Regions from separate parts of the Halomonas sp. WWR20 genome, predicted to be linked through region 3. Evidence: predicted binding sites of a transcription regulator. Region 3 holds the regulator's gene; each other region holds the start of a gene.
The links. Region 3 encodes FNR, which switches genes on or off when oxygen is low (the NO sensors DNR and NnrR bind a similar motif). Its sites were predicted from a motif close to TTGATNTANATCAA; they were not measured.

Region 1 (7,436 bases), on a different contig from region 3:
GTGCTGGCACAGACGATCTCCTGGACCCCCTGCAACGGTTCCAGCACGTTGGGCATTCCGACATCGGGGAATACGGCGTTATTGACGCCCCATGGACGGTCGGGATCGCGATAGAAGCTCTGTAGATAAGTATAAATCCAGTCCGTGCCGCGCAGACGCGCCTCCAGAGTCAGGTCCGGCGGCGGCGCACCGAACCAGTTGGCGGCGTCTTCGGCATGCATGGCGTTGCGCATCTGGTCGTTAAAGGCCAGATCCTCGGAGAAAATCAGGTTTTCCGTCACCAATTCCTGAGGGATATCCAGATCCTCCGCAGCACGCGCGAAACGCTGATACTGCAGGGAGTGGCATCCCATGCAGTAATTGACGAACATCTTCATCCCACGCTGCAGAGAGGCCTGATCATGCAGATCGGGGGTCATGCTTTCCAGATGGGCATGACCACCTTCCGCGGCCAGCGCAGAAAAGGGCACCAGTGCGAACAACAGTGCAAATAGTCGCTTTTTCATTAGCCAGTCACCCTTTTCGGAACGATTTTGGTCTTCTCGAACCTGGTGTAGAACGGCATCAATACGAAAAAGGCGAAATACACCAGTGTGGCGATCTGGGCAATCAGCGTCCGGGTTCCGGTCGCCGGCAACGTGCCTAATACTCCCAGCACCACGAAACTGACTGCGAACAGCAGCAGCATCAGCTTTGAAATCCAGCCCTTGTAGCGCATGGAGTTGACCGGAGAACGATCCAGCCACGGCAGCACGAACAGGATCGCAATAGCGGCCCCCATCACCACCACGCCCCAGAACTTGGAATCGAGGCCGAGGAAGTCGAAGGTCACCGCACGCAACATGGCGTAGAAGGGCGTGAAGTACCATACCGGTGCGATATGTTCAGGCGTCTTCAGCGGATTGGACGGCTCGAAGTTGGGCTGCTCGATAAAGTAACCGCCCCCCTCGGGGAAGTAGAAAATCACTACGCAGAAGACGAACAGGAAGACGGCGACCCCGACGATATCCTTGACGGTGTAGTAAGGATGGAACGGAATGCCATCAAGCGGCTTGCCGGCTTCATCCTTCATGGCCTTGATGTCGATACCGTCGGGGTTGTTGGACCCCACCTCGTGCAGCGCAATCAAGTGAAGCACCACCAGGCCGAGAATCACGATAGGCAATGCCACGACATGCAGCGCGAAGAAGCGGTTCAGGGTAATTCCGGAAATCAGGAAGTCGCCACGCACCCATTGGGAGAGGTCGTCTCCGATGACGGGAATCGCGGAAAACAGCGAGATGATGACCTGCGCGCCCCAGTAGGACATCTGCCCCCAGGGCAACAGGTAGCCCATGAAGGCTTCGGCCATCAGCGCCAGATAGATACACATGCCGAAGATCCACACCAGCTCGCGCGGCGCCTTGTAGGAACCGTAGAGCATGGCCCGGAACATGTGCAGATAGACCACCACGAAGAAGGCCGATGCTCCGGTGGAATGCATGTAACGGATCAGCCAGCCGTACTCCACATCACGCATGATGTATTCGACGGAGGCAAAGGCCCCTTCGGCGCTGGGATTGAAGCTCATGGTGAGCCATACCCCGGTCAATAACTGATTGACCAGCACCAGCATGGCCAACGAGCCGAAGAAGTACCAGACATTGAAATTCTTCGGGGCGTAGTATTCGGCCAGGTGTTCCTTCCACATCTGGGTGGCGGGGAAGCGATCATCGACCCAGCGCATGAAGCCTTTTTCCGCCTTAGCGCGATTCGGATTACCCATCAGGCCGCCTCCTCGTCTTCACCGACAACAATGATGTTGTCGCTATCGTATCTGTGTGGCGGAACTTCCAGATTCAGCGGAGCAGGTACGCCGGTGAATACGCGCCCAGCCAGATCGTAGCGCGAGCCATGGCAGGGGCAGAAATAGCCGCCCGGCCAGTCGCCGCCGAGATCGGCAGCTCCCGGTTCGGGGCGGTACGTCGGTACGCAGCCAAGGTGGGTGCAGATACCGATAAACACCCCGACTTCGGGCTTGATCGAGCGTAGCGGCCCGCCGGCATAGGCCGGTTGTTGCGCGGCCTCGGAGTCAGGATCACGTAGCTGGTCGGGGTCGATACTCTGAGTCTGCTCAATCATTTCCGGGCTGCGCTTGAGCACCCAGATTGGACGTCCACGCCATTCGACGGTCACCTGCTGCCCATCGTCCAGCTTGGAAATATCCGCCCTTACCGGAGCGCCAGCGGCCAATGCCCTGGCACTTGGCTGCCAGGAAGCCACAAAGGGGACCGCCGCCCCGACAGCGCCCACCGCACCGACTACGGTAGTGGCACCAACGAGGAAACGGCGTCGCCCTTTGTTTACGCCGTTGTTTGTCATTCTTTGGTTTCTCCAGTCAACTTACCGGATGCGCAAGCCGACGCACGCCCGGATACAAAATGCTGCTCATGGTAAGGAAATTATGGTAAGAAAACGCGCCTATCAAAACAAGACGAAGCCGCCGTTCCTGCAGCGGCAAGCTTGACACAAGTCATTGAACGCTCATAAAAAAAAGCGCCCAGACTCTGTCGAGTCTGGGCGCGCTGTCGCATGCTTGAAGCGGCTGTCTTAACGCTTGGAGAACTGCGGACGCCGACGAGCTTTGCGAAGACCCACTTTCTTACGCTCAACTTCACGAGCGTCACGCGTGACATAACCGGCGGCACGTAAAGGCTTACGCAACTCTTCGTTGTAATCCATCAACGCCCGGGTGATGCCGTGACGAATCGCACCGGCTTGAGCAGAGCCGCCGCCACCCTTGACAGTAATGTAAACATCAAACTGACCGGTAGTTTCCGTCAACTCCAGTGGCTGACGAACAACCATCTGCGCAGTGACGCGACCGAAATACTCGCCCAGCTCGCGGCTGTTAATGGAAATCTTGCCGGTGCCCGGCTTCAGGAACACACGGGCGGTAGACGTCTTGCGGCGTCCGGTACCGTAATACTGTTGTGCCATGGTGGAGAAACCCCTCAGATGTTCAATTCTTGCGGCTGTTGCGCGGCGTGCGGATGTTCGGTGCCGGCGTAAACCTTGAGCTTGGAATACATGGCACGACCCAGCGGTCCCTTCGGCAGCATACCCTTCACGGCAGACTCGATAACGCGCTGCGGCGCATGATCGATCATCTTTTCGAAGGACATGGTGCGCAACCCACCCGGGTAGCCGGTGTGACGATAGTAATTCTTGGCCTGCGCCTTATTGCCGGTCACATGCACTTTTTCCGCATTGACGACCACGATGTAATCGCCGGTATCGACATGCGGAGTGTATTCCGGCTTATGCTTGCCGCGCAGACGGCGAGCAATCTCGGTAGCCAGACGACCGAGCGTCTTGTCAGTCGCGTCGACGACATACCAGTCGCGCTGGACGGACTGCGGCTTAGCACTGAACGTCTTCATGAGTTAATCACCAAATAAAAAATCGATTGGGTCGTACACCTTGCGGCGTCGGACCAGTCCCTATTTTTCTTGGTTGCCTTGGCCTGTAGGCCAGGCAACGGTCGAGCGAGGGCGCATTATACATGCCCATCCCAATAACGTTAAGGGGTAATTCACTCTGGCACGCCTACCGTCAGGCGACGCCGCTCAAGGTTTATGCGGCAATGCCAAGTACTCCTTGGACTGCATCTCCTGCAGACGCGACAGGGTTCGCTTGAACTCGAACGTCAGATTGCCCTGAGTGTACAGCGACTCGGCAGGCACCTCGGCCGACATCAGCAACTTGACACCGCGATCGTAGAACTCATCGACGAGATTGAGAAAGCGCCGAGCCTGATCTTCCTTTTGTATGCCCATCTGCGGGACATTCGACAGCAATACCGTGTGAAATTCCCGGGCCAGCTCGATATAGTCGTTCTGGCTACGCGGCCCATCGCACAGTTCGCGAAATTCGAACCACACCACGTCTTCATACAGCCGCCGCGCCCGCAGCACCCGATGATTGATGGGAATCTCGGCATCTCCTTCGCCCCAATTGCCGGCAATGGCACAAAAGCTCTGTTTCAGTTCCGCTTCGGCCGTGGCGTCGAGGGGATAGTGAAATATCTGAGCGTGCTCGAGGGCTCGCAATCGGTAGTCGATGCCCGAATCGACATTGACCACTTCGCAGTGACGCTTGAGCAGGTCGATCGCCGGCAAGAAACGCGCCCGCTGCAGGCCGTCCTTGTACAGTTCATCCGGCACGATATTGGATGTCGCCACCAGTACGACGCCCTGGGCGAACAGCGCCTCGAGCAGGTTGGCGAGAATCATCGCATCGGTAATGTCCTTGACGAAGAACTCGTCGAAGCAGATCACCCGCGCTTCCGCCGCAAACTTGGCAGCGATCAGTGTCAGTGGATTCTTTTCTCCCTTGTAATGCGTCAGCTCGTTGTGTACCCGCTGCATGAAGCGGTGAAAATGCGTACGCATCTTGTCGGGAAATGGCAGCGACTCATAAAACGTGTCGACCAAGTACGTCTTGCCCCGTCCCACGCCGCCCCAGAAATACAGCCCCATGACGGCCGGCGGCGCGTCGAACGGCTCCGGCCCCTTCTTCTTGCCGAACAGCCCCGCCACCTTCGACTTGAGGCCATTGCTTGAAGTGCCACTCGGCGTCGGCTTCGGAGTGCGCAGCAGCGCCTCATACAGCCGCTGCAGATGCTTGACGGCGTTCTCCTGCGCGGCGTCATACTGGAAATCGTCCCGCTGCAGATCCTGCCGGTATTTTTCCAACGGTGTCGGGGCTTGGGCTGTACTGGGTGGCGTAGTGGCACTCATGGAAACTAGACGATCCTCGGGCTGCAATCACATGTTGGCTCATTATACGCATCACCTGGCATCATGGCAGCGTGACATCCGCACACGTCGACACCACTCATGTTTGACCCAGGACACAACGGAACCGATATAATGGGCCTCAACGCCCGGTCGCATGCAGGAGCACGCGATGCTCCCGTGCTTGACCCGTGACCACAAGGAGAGCGCAGTGAACGAGAGCAACATCGACTGGATCCTGGCCATTGCCTGCTTTCTTGCAGGTATCGGTATCGGTGCACTCGGATACCATCTATTGAATGCCAACGTGGCACGCAATCAGAAAGTCCGCCAACGGCTGGCCGAAACCGAGCTTGAGCTCAGCCAGGTCAAGGATGCACTGAACGATCATTTTGCCAAGGCAGCCGATCTGGTCACCAGTATCCAGCGCCAGAGCCAGGAGCTCGAGCAGCAATTGTCCCTGGGGGCCGACCGCCTGTGTGACGACCTGCAACTCAAGCGTCGCCTGCACCAGCAGAACCAGCCGGACAGCGAAACGACAGATGCCGCCACTACCCCCCAAGTGCCACGCGACTATGCGGATGGCAACCAGGGCACGCTATCGGAAGACTATGGTCTCAGGCGCCAACTGGAAACCGAGCCGGATATCCCGCCGCGCTACTGAGACTTTGCCTATCCTCCTGCTCACCTGACATGAGCCTGTAAAAATCAAAAGAGGCCACTCCAAAGTGGCCTCTTGCGTAATTGGCGTGCTTATCAAGCGGGGTTGTCGATATCGACGAACCGATGCTCGATGGCGAAACGTTCTGCCAGCCACTCCCCCAGTGCCTTGACGCCATAACGCTCGGTAGCGTGATGGCCGGCCGCCACGTACGTTATTCCCATCTCACGGGCCATGTGAGTGGTGCGCTCGGAAATCTCTCCCGAAATAAACGCATCGGCACCGGCCTGCCAGGCGGCGCTCAACATGTCCTGAGCTCCCCCCGTACACCACGCTACGCGCCGAATCGCCCGCTCATGCCCGGCGATAACCAACGGCTCACGTTGCAAGCGCTCATGAATACGTCGGCCCAAAGCGGTACTGTCCATCTCGCTATCCGGGGCACCCAACCACACCAACCCTTGCCCCAGCTCGCCATCGGCGCAACCTTCAACCGTAAAGCCCAGCTGACGCCCCAGGCAGGCGTTATTGCCCAGGCCGACGTGGACATCCAGCGGCAAGTGATAGGCCAGCAGATTGATATCGTGTGCCAGCAAGGTTGCCAGACGCCGGCGCTTCATGCCGATCACTTCGACGGGTTCGTTCTTCCAGAAGTAACCGTGATGCACGAGTACCGTATCGGCCTGCCAGGCGACGGCTTCGTCCAGCAATGCCTGGCAGGCGGTCACACCGCTGAGGACCCGTCCGATCCGTTCGCGCCCCTCGACCTGCAAACCGTTGATCGTATAGTCCTTGATGCGCGACGGCTGCAGCTCCGTGTCAATAGCCTCAAGCAGGGTGTTGCGTGCAATCATCGGGGTTCTCCAGGCGCAAAGTGACAGGGGATGTTACACTCGGCCTCATTGTAACGGCTGTGTCGGCAGCCATCGACCCGCCCGCCGTCGACAAGGAATCCTTTATGCATCGTCCCTGGGCGCCGTTTGTCTGGCCCATCATCAGCGGTGTTCTGCTGGCTATCGTGTTGCTCGAGTTGTTCCCCGGATTGCTGGGAAACGCCCCTTCCCCGCAGCCAGCGACATCGGCGCCGCAGGGCGCCTACTCGACAACACCTCCCCCCGCCGCATCTCAAGAGGCACCCGATATTGTCGAGGCCCCCGTGCTGGGAAGGCAGCAGGGGCCTGCCAGCTATGCCTCGGCCGTCGAACAGGCGGCTCCTGCGGTGGTCAACATCTACTCGTCGCGGATGGTCGAACGCGAGCAGCACCCGCTGATGTCGGATCCGTTTTTCAATCAATTCTTCGATGATGACATGCCCCGCCGTCAGCGCATGCTGTCCAGTCTGGGCTCTGGGGTCATCGTCAGCCGCGAAGGCTACGTGCTGACCAATCATCATGTCATTCGCGGCGCCGACGAAATCCAGGTGGCCCTGCGCGACGGGCGGGAAACCCTCGCCAAACTGGTGGGAAGCGATCCCGAGAGCGATCTGGCCGTGCTCAAGATCGATCTTCCCAAGCTACCGGTCATTGCCCTGGGCGACTCGGAACAGGCCGCCGTGGGAGATGTGGCCCTGGCCATCGGCAACCCCTTCGGCTTCGGACAGACGGTGACGATGGGCATCATCAGCGCTCTGGGGCGCAACCATCTGGGCCTGAACGCCTACGAGGACTTCATCCAGACCGACGCCGCCATCAATCCCGGTAACTCGGGAGGCGCGCTGGTCAACAGCGAAGGCGCACTGGTCGGCATCAACACGGCCATCTTCTCACGCTCGGGCGGCTCGCAAGGGATCGGCTTTGCCATACCCGCCAATCTGGCCCGGGAAATCCTCGACGCCATCGTCACCCGGGGGCGCGTGATCCGCGGCTGGCTGGGAATCCAGGCCCAGGAAATGACCCCCGACCTGGCGGCATCGTTCGGACTCAATGCACTACGCGGCGTGGTGATCACCAGCGTACAAAGCGAGGGTCCGGCGGCGCAGGCCGGCTTGCAGACGGGAG
Region 2 (7,436 bases), on a different contig from region 3:
AGCCCTTGGCCCAGCCCGGGCGTAACGAGCCCTGCTGGTGCGACTCGGGACGCAAGACCAAGCAATGCTGTGGTGCCGTGACCCTGCCGGGGGCACTGCCGCCGCATCTGATGTGGATGATGTCGCTCAAGGAGTGGAAGGGCGAGGCGCTCAAGGCCGCACTGGACAGTGGGCGCGCACCGGCCCAGGCGTTACTTGAAGCGGGGCTGATCGCCGCCGAGAGCGGCCAGCGGGGGCGTGCACAGCAGCTCCTCGAAACGCTATTCGACGCCGTCGACTGGTCACAGCTGCCCGAGCAGGCCGAGCCGGCTTTCGAAATTCTCATCGATCTCTATCAAGAGCGCGGCTTTCATCGCAAGAAAGCCGCATTGCTCGACGAGATTCTTGAACGGGGCCCGACCTTCCTGCGGGGCGTGGCTCTGGAACGACTATGCCTGATGCACCTCGACAGCGAGGATCTCGCCAGTGCCCGGGAGGCTTTCGTTCGTGCTCAGCAGACGCTACCGGACTCGCCCACACTAGCGTATATCGAAGCCATGCTGCTGTTGCATGAGGGACATGCCGACGAGGCGCGCGAGCGGGCGCGTTTCTGGTTTCGGCGCCTGGCCCGGCGTAGTGACCTGGATATTGATCAGTTGCAATTCCTGGCGGACCTTGCGGAAAACCCCGGTGCGGCCCTGGCTGAACAGATGGTCAACTCCGAGGAGTCGCTGGCGGAGCCACTGATGGCGCTGCAGGAACTGTTCGAAGTCCTGACGCCCGCGCCGAAACTGAATTTTGTGCAGGCCGGCGCCCAACATGTCGAGTACCGGTCCACGGCACGCGAAGACACGTTGTATGCCGCCTGGCTGGAAGTCTTCAAGGTCGAGGTCGATGAGGAGGCTGCGCTGGGGTTCGTGGCGGATCCCTGGGTTGAGGCACTTGACTGGCTGCAGACCGTCTGTGCCCATCCGGAATGGCTCGACTCGCCGCGGGTAATGCAGTCGTTGGCGCTGGCCCTGGCCAGCCGCTTCGGCAGCCTGCCGTGGATGGCGGAAAGCTTTTTCGAACCGCTGGCGTCGCGCTTCGAGGGCTGGCTGGACCAGATCGAGTCCGAAGGCGGTGTCTTTGCCTGGCATGATGCCGATAACGCCGTGCTGCTGCGCTGCGGCCTGGCCCTGGTCATCGGCATGGAGCGCGGCGCACGTGAACGCTCCCGCAAGCTGGCCGAGCGGCTTCTGGCGCTGGATGACGAGGACAGCCTGGGGTTGCGTGAGCTGGTGCTCGACCAGCTGTTGCGCGAAGGGCGCGACGAGGAGGCACTGGCGTTAAGCGAGCAGGCTTCCGAGGAGGATAACCTGCTGGGCGTGCTGATGGGGCGGGTATTGGCCCTGTACCGGCTGGCGCGTCAGGATGAGGCGGCTCGCGAAGTGCAGGCCGTGTACGAGGCCAACCCTTATGTCGTGGCCATGTTGTGCGAAGAGCGGCCACGTCCGGTGCGGCTGGCAGTGGACACGCCGGTTCCCGGTTCCCGTGCGGAAGCTTGGCAGTATCGCATGCTGATGCGCGACCAGTGGACCAGCACTCAGGGCGCGTTGGACTGGCTGACGCAACAGCAATAAGCGATACCTGACACTTGGAGGATCACCGGCTTCGGCTCACGGCGGGCTAGCTCCGAGCGGGCAACTCGTGGACCTCCGCCGTCCAGGTCGGGTGCCGGGCGATACGCCAGGCCAGCCATACGGCAGGCAGGCCCAGCAGGGCGCTTAGCATAAAGAACGTGTCGTAACCCATCCCGGTGACTACAACGCCGGAAAAGCCGCCGATGAACTTGCCCGGCAGTGTCATCAGAGAAGAAAAAAGCGCGTACTGGGTGGCCGTGTAGGCACGTGACGTCAGGCTGGAAAGAAAGGCGATAAACACCGTGCTGGCCAGGCCGTTGGCCAGGTTGTCGCCCATGATGGTGACGATCAGCAGCGGAAGCTGATGACCGGACATGGCCAGTAAAACGAAGAGCAGGTTGGTCAGGGCCACCATCAACGCCCCCACAAACAGCATGCGGCCCACGCCATAACGCACGACCAGCAGCCCGCCGACGATGCCGCCGAATATGCTCATGGCGATGCCGAACACCTTGGTCACATTGGCGATTTCCGTGAGGGTAAACCCAAGATCGATATACAGTGGGTTGGCCATGGCGGCCATCGACAGGTCGCTGATGCGATACACGCCGATGAACAGCAGGAGCCATAGCGCCCTGCGTCCATAGCGCGAGAAGAAGTCGGTAAACGGACAGACCACGGCGCCCAATGTCCAGGCCGTCAGGCGCCTTACCGGGCGGGGCCAGGCATGACTGCGACGCAGGAAAGCCTGGACTCGCGGCTCACGACCCAACTGGACGCCCAGGGCAGAGCGTGCTGGCTCCGGGCGCAGCAACACGGTCAGCATGCCCACGCCCAGCAGGGCGGCCATGGACAGGTAGGCAGCATGCCACGACGCCAAATCGGCGATATACAGGGCGCCGGCACCGGCGGCCAGCAATCCGCCACGGTAGCCGATGATATAGGTCGAGGCCATGGCCGCCTGAACCTCCTCGACCGCGGATTCGATGCGGTAGGCATCGATGACGATGTCCTGGGTGGCCGAGCCGAAGGCGACCAGCAGCGCAAAGCCGGCGACCCAGCCGAGATGGCCCTGAGGCGTCAGACCGGAGAGGCCGATCAGCCCGACGGCAATGATGCCCTGAGCGAGCAGCATCCAGCCGCGGCGTTGTCCCAACCCGCGCGTCAACCCCGGTAGCGGTAGGCGATCGACGACCGGTGCCCAGAAAAACTTGATGGAATATAGAATGCCGATCCACGAAAAGAAGCCGATTGCCGCGACTTCGACACCTACATCGCGCAGCCAGGCCGTCAAGGTGGAAAACACCAGCAAAAACGGCAGCCCGGCGGAAAAGCCGAGAAACAGCATGGTCAGTACGGGAGCTTGGGTATAGATGCCCAGTGCCGTTCGCCATGAAGTTGTGGCGGTCTCACGCATTCCGGCCTCGCACGGCGCTAACCCGGCGGAGCGCTCCCTGGAAGGGCCAGACACGTAGGGTGGACGAATGATAGTATCGGTACAGTAACAATTGGATCACTCTGTTCAATGCTATGCCCTGTATCGGTAGACAATGCCTACGGCCGTGAAGGATATCGCCCCGCTACGCGGGACGTTTCTGGTTGCGTACCGTGGCATACCCTGAAGACGAAGGCTAGATACCATGATGGATCATTGCGACCCTGCGGCTTCGCCCGATGAGAACGGCTGTCCACGCTGGTACGTGGTGCAGTGCAAGGGCGGCGAGTCCTTTCGTGCCAGCGAGCACCTGAGTAATCAAGGCTACCGGGTTTTCCATCCGGTACTTGAAGTCCAAAAGAAGCGCCGCGGCAAACTCTGCTGGGCGGCAGAGCCGCTGTTTCCTTACTATCTGTTTCTCCACCTGGACCGCCTGTCCAGCAACTGGCGCCCGATCCGTTCGACGCGCGGTGTACTCCGCCTGGTCAGTTTCGGCAGCGAGCCGCTGGCGGTACCCGATGCATTGATCGAAACGCTGCAGAAGTGCGCACAGCGCAGCCCCGAGGCGCAGGAAGCCAATGTCTACTTCCGTCCCGGCGAGATGGTGGAAATCGCCGAAGGTCCCTTCAGCGAGCTGCAGGCGGTCTTCGAAAGCCAGAAAGGTGACGAGCGTGCGGTCGTATTGATCAATATGCTGCACAAACAGCAGCGCCTCGAACTGCCGATTGGCCAGTTACGTCGCAGCTCGTAAACGCATCCATCCTTCTGGAGACAAGCATGCCGATAGCACCCCAGCAGGTCGTCACCCTGCATTACACGCTGCAGAACGCGAGCGGGACGTTACTCGATGACTCTCGCCAGCGCGACAAGCCCCTGGAATATTTGCACGGTCACGACAATATTGTGGCGGGTCTCGAGCAGGCACTACAAGATCACGACGTAGGCGATACGCTGCGCGTCACCCTGGCGCCCGAGCAGGCCTATGGACGGCGCGATGAAGCATTGATTCAGCAAATTGCGCGCTCGGCCTTTCCGGGGGGCGATGATGTGTTGCCGGGGAGGCGTTTTCAGGCCCAGGGGCCGGACGGTCCACGCGTCGTCACGGTACTCGAGGTGAGTACGCAGCATGTCGTGGTGGATGCCAACCATCCCCTGGCCGGTGAAACGTTAAGCTATGAACTGGAAGTCCTTGCGCTGCGTAAGGCGACGCGCGCTGAGCTGGCCAAAGGGCATCCGCTGGCCGAAGAGATTCGCCACACGCAGCTCGAAGATCGCAAAATGCCGTAAGGGTCCCCTCTACTCTGGGCAGTTCCTGACCTGGATCAAGCCAGCGCCGGCGTGCTCCGGCGGCGATGGCCAAACTTGATCTACATCAGTCCTGGGCCCGCCATTCCCCACTAAGGTGACAGCATCACACCGCGATGGAGAGTGATCATGTACTGGGACGATGCCGTGATTTTCGGTCTGGGGGCCGTGGGATTATTGATCGCCTTCATGGGCGGGCTGGGTTGGCTGGTGATCCGCGATAGCAAGCGTAACGGTAAAAAGTAACGTTACGCTACAGAGAGTAATTGTCGTCAGGGGAAGGGGGCTTAAGCCCTCCACTCGCCGGTCCTTTCAGGGCCGGCTTTTTTATGTACGTGGTTGTTGCCGGTTCGATATCGTTCCCATCATGTGAGCCGTCCCGGTAAGTGCTACTCCTGTTCCCCCATGGTTGGCGGGCGGCGCCAGGCGTGCATGATCCGTTCGGGACATTCGGTCGTCCCTGAAACCGCTGTTTTCTGATAGCTATATTTACTATCCATCACAATCTCATCTGTTTTTGACGCAAAGAGTAAAAAACCCCAATCCTGACGACGCTCAGTGTTCTATTTGCGACATTTGAGACCATGTGGGAGGAATAGTCTCGTCAATACTCCCTGTATTCGTGCCAATATGCGACATAGGGGTAGGGCCTACCTAGGCATTTGCGGCCCGATATGAAAACAACAACAACGGCGCAAGAGGCGCAAGCGACGCCTGTCTAAACGACAAGAGTAATAAGATGATGGAGATAACGAAGATGGCATCGAATCAGGCAACAGGCACGACTGCGCCGGCCGGTCGTTCCGGCGCTCCTCAGACCCTGGGATTCCTCCTGCTGGATAATTTCACCCTGATCTCTCTCGCCTCGGCGATAGAGCCGTTGCGAATGGCCAATCAGTTGGCAGGGCGTGAGTTGTATCGCTGGTATACGCTGACGCAGGATGGCTCGCCGGTACGTGCCAGCGATGGGCTTCAGGTAACCCCCGACGCATCCACCACCATTCCGCTGTCACTCGACTGGGTCGTCGTATGTGGCGGGGTCGGCCCGCAGCATAGCGTCACTCGTGAGCATATCCACTGGCTCCAGTCTCAGTCGCGTCAGTTGCGCCGGCTGGGTGCAGTGTGCACGGGAAGCTGGGCCCTGGCCAAGGCGGGGCTCCTTGATCATTACGAGACCAGCACCCATTGGGAGTGCCTGGCATCCATGCAAGAGGCTTACCCCAAGGTCGTCTTGACCACGCGACTGTTCTCCATCGATCGCGACCGATTCACGGCGTCCGGCGGAACGGCACCGCTGGACATGATGCTGAATCTGATCGAGCGCGACCACGGCCGTGAGCTCGCGGCGGGTATCTCCGAAATGTTCATCTATGAGCGTGTACGCAACGAGCAGGATCATCAGCGTATTCCACTCAAGCATGTATTGGGCACGACCCAGCCCAAGCTGCTGGAAATCGTCGCATTGATGGAATCCAACCTCGAAGAGCCGATCGAGCTCGATGAATTGGCCAGTTACGTCAGTGTCTCTCGGCGCCAGCTCGAGAGGCTTTTTCAGAAGTACCTGCATTGCTCCCCCTCGCGCTATTACCTCAAGTTGCGCCTGGTGCGGGCACGTCAGTTGCTGAAACAGACCTCGCTATCGATCATCGAGGTCGCCTCGGTATGTGGCTTCGTCTCGACGCCTCATTTCTCGAAGTGTTATCGCGAGTATTTCGGCGTACCGCCGCGAGATGAGCGCTCTGGTGTCCGAAGCCGACAGGGACGCGATGGAGGTTGCCCGTACGCGACCAAGTCATGGGCGACCGAGCCTCTCGCCAATGAACCTGTCTCCAGTGCCTTGCTGGCGCTTTCCCATGCGCAAGGCGAGCCTACCTTTGCCAGCGTCCCGCTATTGAATTGATGACCTGGTCCAAGCCTGTATCCCTGCAATCATGCGTGCTGCCCGAACCTGAGGGCAGCATCGCCTGCTCGGTCAGCCTCTGTCTGACATCACGCAATTCTTTCCCGTGTCGTAGTCGGCTGTCGTGTTTACGCAACAATGACGCTTTTGAGATTTTTACCGTCGCTTCCAAGCGCCGAACGATAGCGAGGCAGGGCTATGCTCCCCGCATAAGTCACCGCTTGGAGCGTAGCCATGACCCCTGCCGAACTGCACGACGATGCCATCGTCATCGATGGCCTGATCATCGCCAAATGGAACCGCGAACTGCTCGAGGATATGCGCCGGGGCGGGCTGACCGCGGCCAACTGCACCGTATCGGTGTGGGAAGGGTTCCAGGCCACGGTCGATAACATCGTGGCTTCCAACAAGTTGATGGCCGAGTGCAGCGATCTGGTACGTCCGGTGCGCACCACGGCGGACATCACCCGGGCCAAGGAAGAGGGCAAGACCGGCATCATCTACGGCTTCCAGAATGCCCATGCCTTCGAGGACCAGCTCGGTTACGTCGAGGTCTTCAAGCAGCTCGGCGTGGGTATCGTGCAGATGTGCTACAACACCCAGAATCTGGTCGGCACCGGTTGCTACGAGCGCGACGGCGGACTGTCCGGCTTCGGTCGCGAGATCGTCGCCGAAATGAATCGCGTGGGCATCATGTGCGACCTGTCGCATGTCGGTGCCAAGACCTCCGAGGAAGTCATTCTCGAATCACAAAAGCCGGTCTGCTACTCGCACTGCCTGCCCTCCGGCCTCAAGGAACACCCGCGTAACAAGTCCGACGAGGAACTCAGGTTCATTGCCGAGCATGGCGGTTTCGTCGGCGTGACCATGTTCGCGCCATTTCTCAAGAAAGGCATCGATTCGACCATCGACGACTACTGCGAAGCCATTGAGTACGTGATGAACATCGTCGGTGAGGATGCCATCGGTATCGGCACCGACTTCACCCAAGGCCATGGCCAGGACTTCTTCGAGTGGCTGACCCACGACAAGGGCTACGCCCGCCGCCTCACCAACTTCGGCAAGATCGTCAACCCGCTGGGCATTCGCACCATTGGTGAGTTCCCCAATCTGACCGAAGCGCTGCTCAAGCGCGGCCTTTCCGACACCCAGGTACGCAAGATCATGGGCGAGAACTGGGTACGCATTTTAAAAG
Region 3 (7,436 bases):
GATCGGCGCAGACGATGTCTATTTCGACTCGGTGGCCATGTTCACCTTCTTCCTGCTGTTCGGCCGCTACATTGAAATGCGCGCGCGGCGGCGCAACGGCCACATCGGCAATGCCCTGTCGAGCCTGCTGCCCTCCAGTGCGGTACGTCTCGATGAGCAGGACCACGAACAGATCCTGCCGGCCAGCGCGCTCGTCGTCGGCGATCGTGTCCTGGTGCGCCCGGGGCAGAGCGTACCGGCGGACGGCGTCGTCGAATCCGGCCGCTCGAGCCTCGACGAGTCGATGCTGACCGGCGAATACCTGCCCGTGGTCCGTCAGGTCGGCGATAGCGTCACCGGCAGCAGCCTCAACGTCGAAAGTCCGCTGGTGGTGCGCGTCACGCATACCGGACGCGATGCCCGCGTTTCCGGCATTCTCGATCTCACCGACCGGGCCTTCGCCAGCCGGCCCAAGATCGCCGAGATGGCATCACGCATGGCGCACCACTTCGTGCTGCGGCTGCTAATCGTCACGCTCGGCGTGGCCATCGCCTGGGCCTTCATCGATCCTTCCCGCGTGCTGTGGGTCACCTTGTCGGTGCTGGTCGTCACCTGCCCCTGCGCCCTGGCTCTGGCCACGCCAACCGCGCTGACCGCCAGCCACGGCCAACTGCGTCGGCGGGGAGTATTGGTCACCCGTGCCCATGCGATCGAAACGCTGACCCAAGCGACCCGCGTCATCTTCGACAAGACCGGGACCCTGACGACCGGACGCATGAGGCTGCGCAACAGTCGTGTGGTTTCGCCCGTGCTGACAACGTCGCAATGCCGCGCATTGGCCGCCGCCCTCGAGGCACACTCGGAACATCCCATCGCGCGGGCATTTCGTGAATACCGTCTCTCCGAGGTCCGCGCGCATCAAGTGACCAGCATTCCCGGCCAAGGACTCGAAGGGGAGATCGACGGCGCACGCTACCGGCTCGGGCGCCCCGACTTCGCCGTTTCCAGTTCACCGCCTACCGCGCCGGTTGCCGGACAGTGGTTGCTGCTCGCCCGCGACAATGTTCCGCTGGCCTGGTTCGAGCTTGCCGACACCGTCCGCGAGGATGCCCGCGTCACGGTCAGCGCCCTACAGGCCGCCGGGCTCAAGGTGGAATTGCTTTCCGGCGACAGTTCCAGCGCCGTGGCCACCCTGGCCGATGACCTGGCGGTGGACGAGTGGACTGCCGGAGCCAGTCCCGAAGACAAACTGGCCCGGATCAGGGCGCTACAAGCGGCGAACGAGATCGTTATTATGGTCGGGGATGGTATCAATGACGTTCCGGTCCTCGCCGGTGCCGACGTTTCGATCGCCATGAACGGTGCCACCGACCTGGCGCGCACCAGTGCCGATGCCGTGTTGATGAGCCCTCGTCTGTGGCGTATCGTCGAGGCCATCATCCTGGCCCGCATGACACGGCGCCTGATCCGGCAGAACCTGGTCTGGGCATTGATCTACAATCTTTGTGCCCTGCCCCTGGCGGCCATCGGCTGGGTACCGCCCTGGGCGGCGGCGCTGGGAATGTCCATCAGTTCGTTGATCGTGATCGGCAATGCCCTGCGCCTCAATCGCGTACGGATGCCCTCGCCAGAGGCGTCTTCCCTGGAGCCGGCTTCATGAATATTCTCTTCCTGCTGATCCCCCTGTCTTTGGTACTGCTCGGCTTTGCTGTCTGGGCCTTTTTCTGGGCAGTGAAGTCGGGACAGTTCGATGATCTGGAAGGCCCGGCGCATCGCATCCTGTTCGACGAGGATGAAAACGACCTGACACCGGAACAACGTCGGCGCCGGGCGGCCCAGCGCACGACGCCTGCCGAGAAAGACGCTTCCCCGGCGTGCGCTTCGCGCGGCCGGGCGTCCCGCGATACGGACACGCATTGATGGACCCTACCGGCCTTGCGCTACCTCCGCTGGCGGCGGCCTTCGTCTTCGGCCTTTTCGGCGGGGCGCACTGCATCGGCATGTGCGGCGGTATCATGAGCGCACTGACCTTTGCCGTACCGCCCAGCATGCGCCACCCGGCACGTCTTACCGGACTGTTGCTGGGCTATAACCTGGGGCGCATCTTCAGCTATATGCTGGCCGGCACGCTGGTGGCATTGCTGGGCAGTCTGCTCGGCCATGCCATGGATACCCTCGCGCTGGCGCTACGCGTGCTGGCGGCCGTCATGCTGATTCTGATGGCACTCTACATCGCCAATTGGTGGAAAGGGCTGACGCGTATCGAGGCTCTGGGGCGGCACTTGTGGCGACGTATCGAACCGGCCGGACGCCGGCTGATGCCGGTCGTGAAAGTCCCCCAGGCCATGGCGCTGGGCGCTATCTGGGGCTGGCTACCCTGCGGGCTGGTGTATTCGATGCTCGCCTGGAGCTTGGCCGAAGCGGACCCATTGCTCGCCGCGGCCCTGATGGGCGCCTTTGGCCTGGGGACCCTGCCCGCGCTACTCGCCACCGGTGTCGCCGCACGTCAGATGGCCACGCTGATCCGACATCCCGCCACTCGTACCCTGGCGGCGAGCGTGATCATCCTGTTCGCGATGTGGCAGCTCTGGCATCTCTGGCCGGGCGGAATGTCGCATAGCATGACCAACTCCGCCATGCACGATGCCGCCGCTATTGGCACGCTTCACAAGAGTCAGCACTTACCCATGCATTGATGCAGGTCAGCCATTCGCGCCAGGCGGTGGCATAGCATGAGAAGCATTGCGCTACTCGAGATGCCCTGCCATGTCCGCCGATGCAGCACCAAGTCCCACTTTCGTCGCCCCGGTCTGGAGCGATGTCCTGACGTACCGCCATCTCACTAACGGCCCGCGCCACGAGGTTTATCCGCCGCTGGCGCTCATGGATACCCGCTTCGCGGCGCACGATCTGGAAGAGGCGCTTGCGCAGGGCCACGCCAGCGGCCGCAGCCTGTCCGTGTATGTGCATGTTCCGTTTTGCCGCAGCGCCTGCTTCCATTGCGACCGCTATCCCATCCTCGACGGATCAGCACGGCTGACCGGCCCCTACCTGGCGAGCCTTGAGCGGGAAATGGCGCTGTTTGCCAAGCATTTGCGCCCTTCGCGCACGCTCACACAACTGTACTGGAGCGGTGGTACGCCGACGTTGCTGTCCCTGGATCAGATGAGCGCACTGGTCGACCAGCTCGACTTTCACTTCGGGCTTTCCAGCCTGCCGGATCGCGACTATGCCATCGATATCGATCCCCGCGAGACCAATGTCTTCACCTTGCGCCACCTGCAAGCGCTGGGCTTCAATCGCCTGAATCTCGGCGTACAGGATCTGAACCCGCAGGTACAGCGCGCCATCAACCGTATCCAGCCACGCCAACTGGTCGAGATCCTGATCGACGAAGCCATGCGTCTGGGCTTCCGCTCGCTGAATATCGACCTGACCCACGGTCTGCCTCACCAGACCCAAGGCAGCTTCCAGGCGACACTCGAACAAGTCATCGAGCTGATGCCAGCCCGAATTTCACTGCATGATTACGCCCATCAGCCGCAACGTGTCCGCCTGCAACGGCGCATCAATGGCGCCGACTTGCCCGGTGAGGAGGAAAAACTGGCGATTCTACGCGGCGCTCACGAAAGGCTCGGCGCAGCGAACTACCAGCATCTCGGTATGGGATACTTTGTCCGCCGCGACGACTCCTTGGCCATCGCCCAGCGAGGAGCTCGCCTCAAATGGACCCTCCAGGGGTTTAGCGCGCAGGCCGAGAGCGACTTGATAGGGCTGGGGGTCGCGGCCATCAGCCAAGTCGGGAATTACTGTACCCAGAACGCAACCTCTATCGACGAGTGGCAGCGCCACCTCGATACCTCTCACCTGGCGGTCGCCAGAGGAATGCAACTGAGTCTGGATCAACAACTCCGCCGCTACGCCATCGAGCGGCTGGTGTGTGACGGGGCCTTGGATTTCACCCAACTGAGTGAAACGTTCGGCGTCGATGCCACTGAGTACTTCGCAGACATCCTGTCTCGCCTGATCCACGCCGAACGCGACGGTTTGATCGAACGCGACGCCACACATCTGCGCGTCACGCCGCTGGGACGCTTGGCCATACGTTATCTGGCATCAACCTTCGTTGAACCGTTAGCGCCTGATATGTAACGTCATTCTCGCCTAATGTTTAGAATATAAAAATACAAAAAGTTGCACGGCGAATACAGCGCTTTTTTCCACTCCGGACTTCCGTCATAATGTCCATTAGCCGCCAATTCTGGAGGACATCATGCTAAGCCCGGTCGCCACATCACGACACGCTCGTTTGAATGAGACACGCTGCCAGACGTGCAGCCTGAGCTCGTTATGCCTGCCGTTGGCGCTGGCGCTCGAGGACATGAGCCAGTTCGACGCCATCATTCAGCGTCGCGCTCCTTTGAAGAAAGGTGAAGTTCTGTTCCGCCAGGGGACCCCCTTCATGAGCGTATATGCCGTACGCTCCGGAAGTCTCAAGCAGGTCACCACCGACAGTACCGGTGAGGAACAGCTGACCAACTTCTACCTGCCCAGCGAGCTGGTCGGTCTCGATGGCATCGATGAACAGAAGTATCTAGGGAGCGTCATCGCTCTTGAAACCACCACGGTCTGCGAGATTCCCTTCGACCGTCTGGATGTGCTCTCCGAAAAGCTTCCTCAATTGCGCAATCAGCTGTACCGCAGCATGAGCAAGGAGATGCGCGATGACCGACGCATGATGCGCCTATTGTCACGCAAGACCGCCGACGAGCGTCTGGCCAACTTCTTTACCACCCTGTCGATGCGGTTCAGACGGCGCGGCTACTCCCCCTACAGCTTTCGCCTGTCGATGTCACGCGCCGATATCGGCAACTATCTGGGCTTGGCGGTAGAAACCGTCAGTCGCATTCTGAGCCGTTTTCAGCAACAAGGCCTGGTTTCCGTTCAGGGCCGCGAGGTCCACGTTCTGGACCTCGATGCGCTGTCCGCCCTCGCCGAAGGCGAAGGTTGCCACTAAACACGATTTGACCATGGCGCCAGCTTTTTAGCCGGCGTCACGCATGCAATCTTCGTCCCCTCTTTCGGTGCCGACGGCATCACCCTCCGCCCTCCCAGACATTGTTGCATTCATGACAACAGTGATATGCCCTTTCATGCGTTTATCATATTATTTCAAAGCGTATAATTAGCTTCATACAGAAAGGCGCGAATACGTTCTGCTTCAAAAGCTTTCTCGTCTTGCTGGCTATCCACATGTTTAAGGAAGCTAATCATGCGATCTACATCATTTGCAGCGCTCTCCGCCCTGGTGCTTGCCGTCACTACCAGCACCGCGATGGCAGCCGTCGCACCGCAAAGCACTTTCGTAGAAAACGATCGTCATGCCGCCATGGCGCTGGCGTTCGCGGATGTCGGTAACCCGTTGGCCCGTACCATGAGCACCCATACCAGTGCCGCGCACACTTTTGCGCCGTCACTGACGTCTCAGGAGCCACGTAACGCTATTGCGCAAGCTTTCGAGGACGTCAACGAGCCATTGCTGGATATCGGCCCGACAGCCGAATAAGGCGTAACAGGCTGCCCTTGAGAATTATTGAGGACTACTCGTCAGCAGTCTCGATAATCGTAAAAAACCCGCTTAGGCGGGTTTTTTTGGGGTGTCGAGCAGGCCCGCAAAGCAATCTTAGCCTCCATGCCCGTACATGCTTGCAAAGCCGGGAATGCTGCGCTCCCAGACCGGAGGATCACCTACCACTTCTTTTAGGCAGTCCACAAAGCGTGCCGTCTTCAGCGGCAAATATTCACGATGGGGATAAACGATATGGATGTCGGGATAATCCATCAAGGGCAGTTGAGGCAGCAACGGCAACAGATCCCCCTTGGTGATTTCCTCATTGAATACGAAGCTCGACAGCACGCCGAAACACAATCCGTGGCGCATGGTACTGTAAACGGCCAGAGGATCATTGGAGCGTAACCGGGTATACAACGGTATCCTTTCCGTGCCCCCTTGAGGATTGGTATAGCGCACGCTGTCGAGCACCAGCCCGTCGCGCGAATAGATAGCCGCAGGCAGTTGCGCCAACTCCTCAATGGTTTTCGGCATGCCAAAGCGTTCGATAAAGGCCGGGCTGGCACACATGATAGGGCGATTGCGCGCGAGAGGACGTGCGATCAGGTTGGAGTCTTCAAGCGGTAACAAGCGTATCGCAAGATCGTAACCGCCGCCGATGATATCCACGGTGCGCTCTTCAAGTTGAAGTTCAACGTGCGTTTCGGGATAGCGTTCGAGAAATATGCGTACCGCCTTGTCCACATACAAGCGCCCGAAGTGGGTAGGGCAAGACACCTTGAGAGTGCCTTTCGGAGTTCCGTGGTAGGCACTGGCGACCTCTTCGGTTTCCTCGAGCGTCGCGCGCAGCAACAGGCTGCGCTGGTAGATTTCCCGACCGACATCGGTCAGCGACAGGCTACGCGTCGAACGGTTGAACAGACGTACCTGAAGGTCCTCTTCGAGGTGGCCAATCTGGCGGGAGATGACAGAGCGATTGACGTTTCGCCGGTCCGCCGCCTTGGTAAAGCTGCCCGCTTCGACGATGTCGAGTAACAGCAGCAGGCGAGATGCCCTGTCCATCGCTTCGATCCTCTTGCGGCCCGCTGCCCGTCCTACTGCGCCCTTCTGCCAGAACCATGACGTCGGCCGATGCGACACACGGCTTGACTATGCGACCTGCAACGCTGGCTAGGCCTGACGTAGCAGGTCGAATGCCTCGATGCGGCTGTCCAGCAATGCCGCCTGCTTGGCCTCCAGTCCCTCGAAGTCGAACAGGTTACGATCGGCAAGCTGCGATGGCGCCACGTTGGTCACCGCCTTGAACATGGTTTCCAGGCGTCCGGGGTGCTTTGTCTCCCAGTCGGCGAGCATCTCCTTGACCACCTGACGCTGCAGGTTGGGCTGCGAGCCGCACAGGTTGCAGGGAATGATGGGAAATTCCATGAGCCGGGCGAACTCGGCGATATCGGCTTCGCGGCAGTAGGCGAGCGGGCGGATGACGATATTCTTGCCATCATCGGAGAGCAGCTTGGGCGGCATCGCTTTCAGAGTGCCGCCGAAGAACATGTTGAGAAACAGCGTCTCGAGAATATCCTCGCGGTGATGGCCAAGCGCCACCTTGTTGGCGCCGATCTCCTCGGCGAAACCGTACAGCGAGCCGCGCCGCAACCTTGAGCACAACGCGCAGGTGGTCTTGCCCTCGGGCGTCTTCTCCTTGACCACCGAATAGGTATCCCGCTCGAGGATATGGTAGGGCACGTCCAAACGTTCGAGGTACTCGGGCAACACATGCTCGGGAAACCCCGGCTGCTTCTGGTCGAGATTGACCGCCACCAGCTCGAAACGCACCGGGGCGTTACGCCGCAGGTTCATCAGGATCTCCAGCATGGTATAGGAGTCCTTG

Region 1: petA (ubiquinol-cytochrome c reductase iron-sulfur subunit) is a predicted target of FNR. The motif match lies at 2,503-2,516, and genes of this name have one in related genera.
Region 2: ccoM (cytochrome c oxidase subunit CcoM) is a predicted target of FNR. The motif match lies at 4,399-4,412, and genes of this name have one in related genera.

What each region holds. Positions count from the first base shown of each region.
Region 1 covers NZ_JBTRHR010000001.1:393,908-401,343, forward strand. Annotated here, with positions in the region: gene ACW4DH_RS01825 (cytochrome c1) at 1-506, opposite strand, end outside; gene ACW4DH_RS01830 (cytochrome b) at 506-1,765, opposite strand; gene petA (ubiquinol-cytochrome c reductase iron-sulfur subunit) at 1,765-2,361, opposite strand; gene rpsI (30S ribosomal protein S9) at 2,590-2,979, opposite strand; gene rplM (50S ribosomal protein L13) at 2,994-3,422, opposite strand; gene zapE (cell division protein ZapE) at 3,609-4,781, opposite strand; gene ACW4DH_RS01855 (Z-ring associated ZapG family protein) at 4,990-5,442, shown strand; gene ACW4DH_RS01860 (Nif3-like dinuclear metal center hexameric protein) at 5,535-6,293, opposite strand; gene ACW4DH_RS01865 (Do family serine endopeptidase) at 6,398-7,436, shown strand, end outside.
Region 2 covers NZ_JBTRHR010000001.1:13,789-21,224, reverse strand. Annotated here, with positions in the region: gene ACW4DH_RS00090 (SEC-C metal-binding domain-containing protein) at 1-1,601, shown strand, start outside; gene ACW4DH_RS00085 (AmpG family muropeptide MFS transporter) at 1,648-3,018, opposite strand; gene rfaH (transcription/translation regulatory transformer protein RfaH) at 3,242-3,787, shown strand; gene ACW4DH_RS00075 (FKBP-type peptidyl-prolyl cis-trans isomerase) at 3,814-4,323, shown strand; gene ccoM (cytochrome c oxidase subunit CcoM) at 4,471-4,587, shown strand; gene gbdR (choline metabolism transcriptional regulator GbdR) at 5,099-6,241, shown strand; gene ACW4DH_RS00060 (dipeptidase) at 6,476-7,436, shown strand, end outside.
Region 3 covers NZ_JBTRHR010000005.1:291,877-299,312, reverse strand. Annotated here, with positions in the region: gene ACW4DH_RS11835 (heavy metal translocating P-type ATPase) at 1-1,639, shown strand, start outside; gene ccoS (cbb3-type cytochrome oxidase assembly protein CcoS) at 1,636-1,899, shown strand; gene ACW4DH_RS11825 (sulfite exporter TauE/SafE family protein) at 1,899-2,675, shown strand; gene hemN (oxygen-independent coproporphyrinogen III oxidase) at 2,746-4,131, shown strand; gene fnr (fumarate/nitrate reduction transcriptional regulator Fnr) at 4,253-4,996, shown strand; gene ACW4DH_RS11810 (hypothetical protein) at 5,252-5,545, shown strand; gene ACW4DH_RS11805 (LysR family transcriptional regulator) at 5,663-6,613, opposite strand; gene ttcA (tRNA 2-thiocytidine(32) synthetase TtcA) at 6,722-7,436, opposite strand, start outside.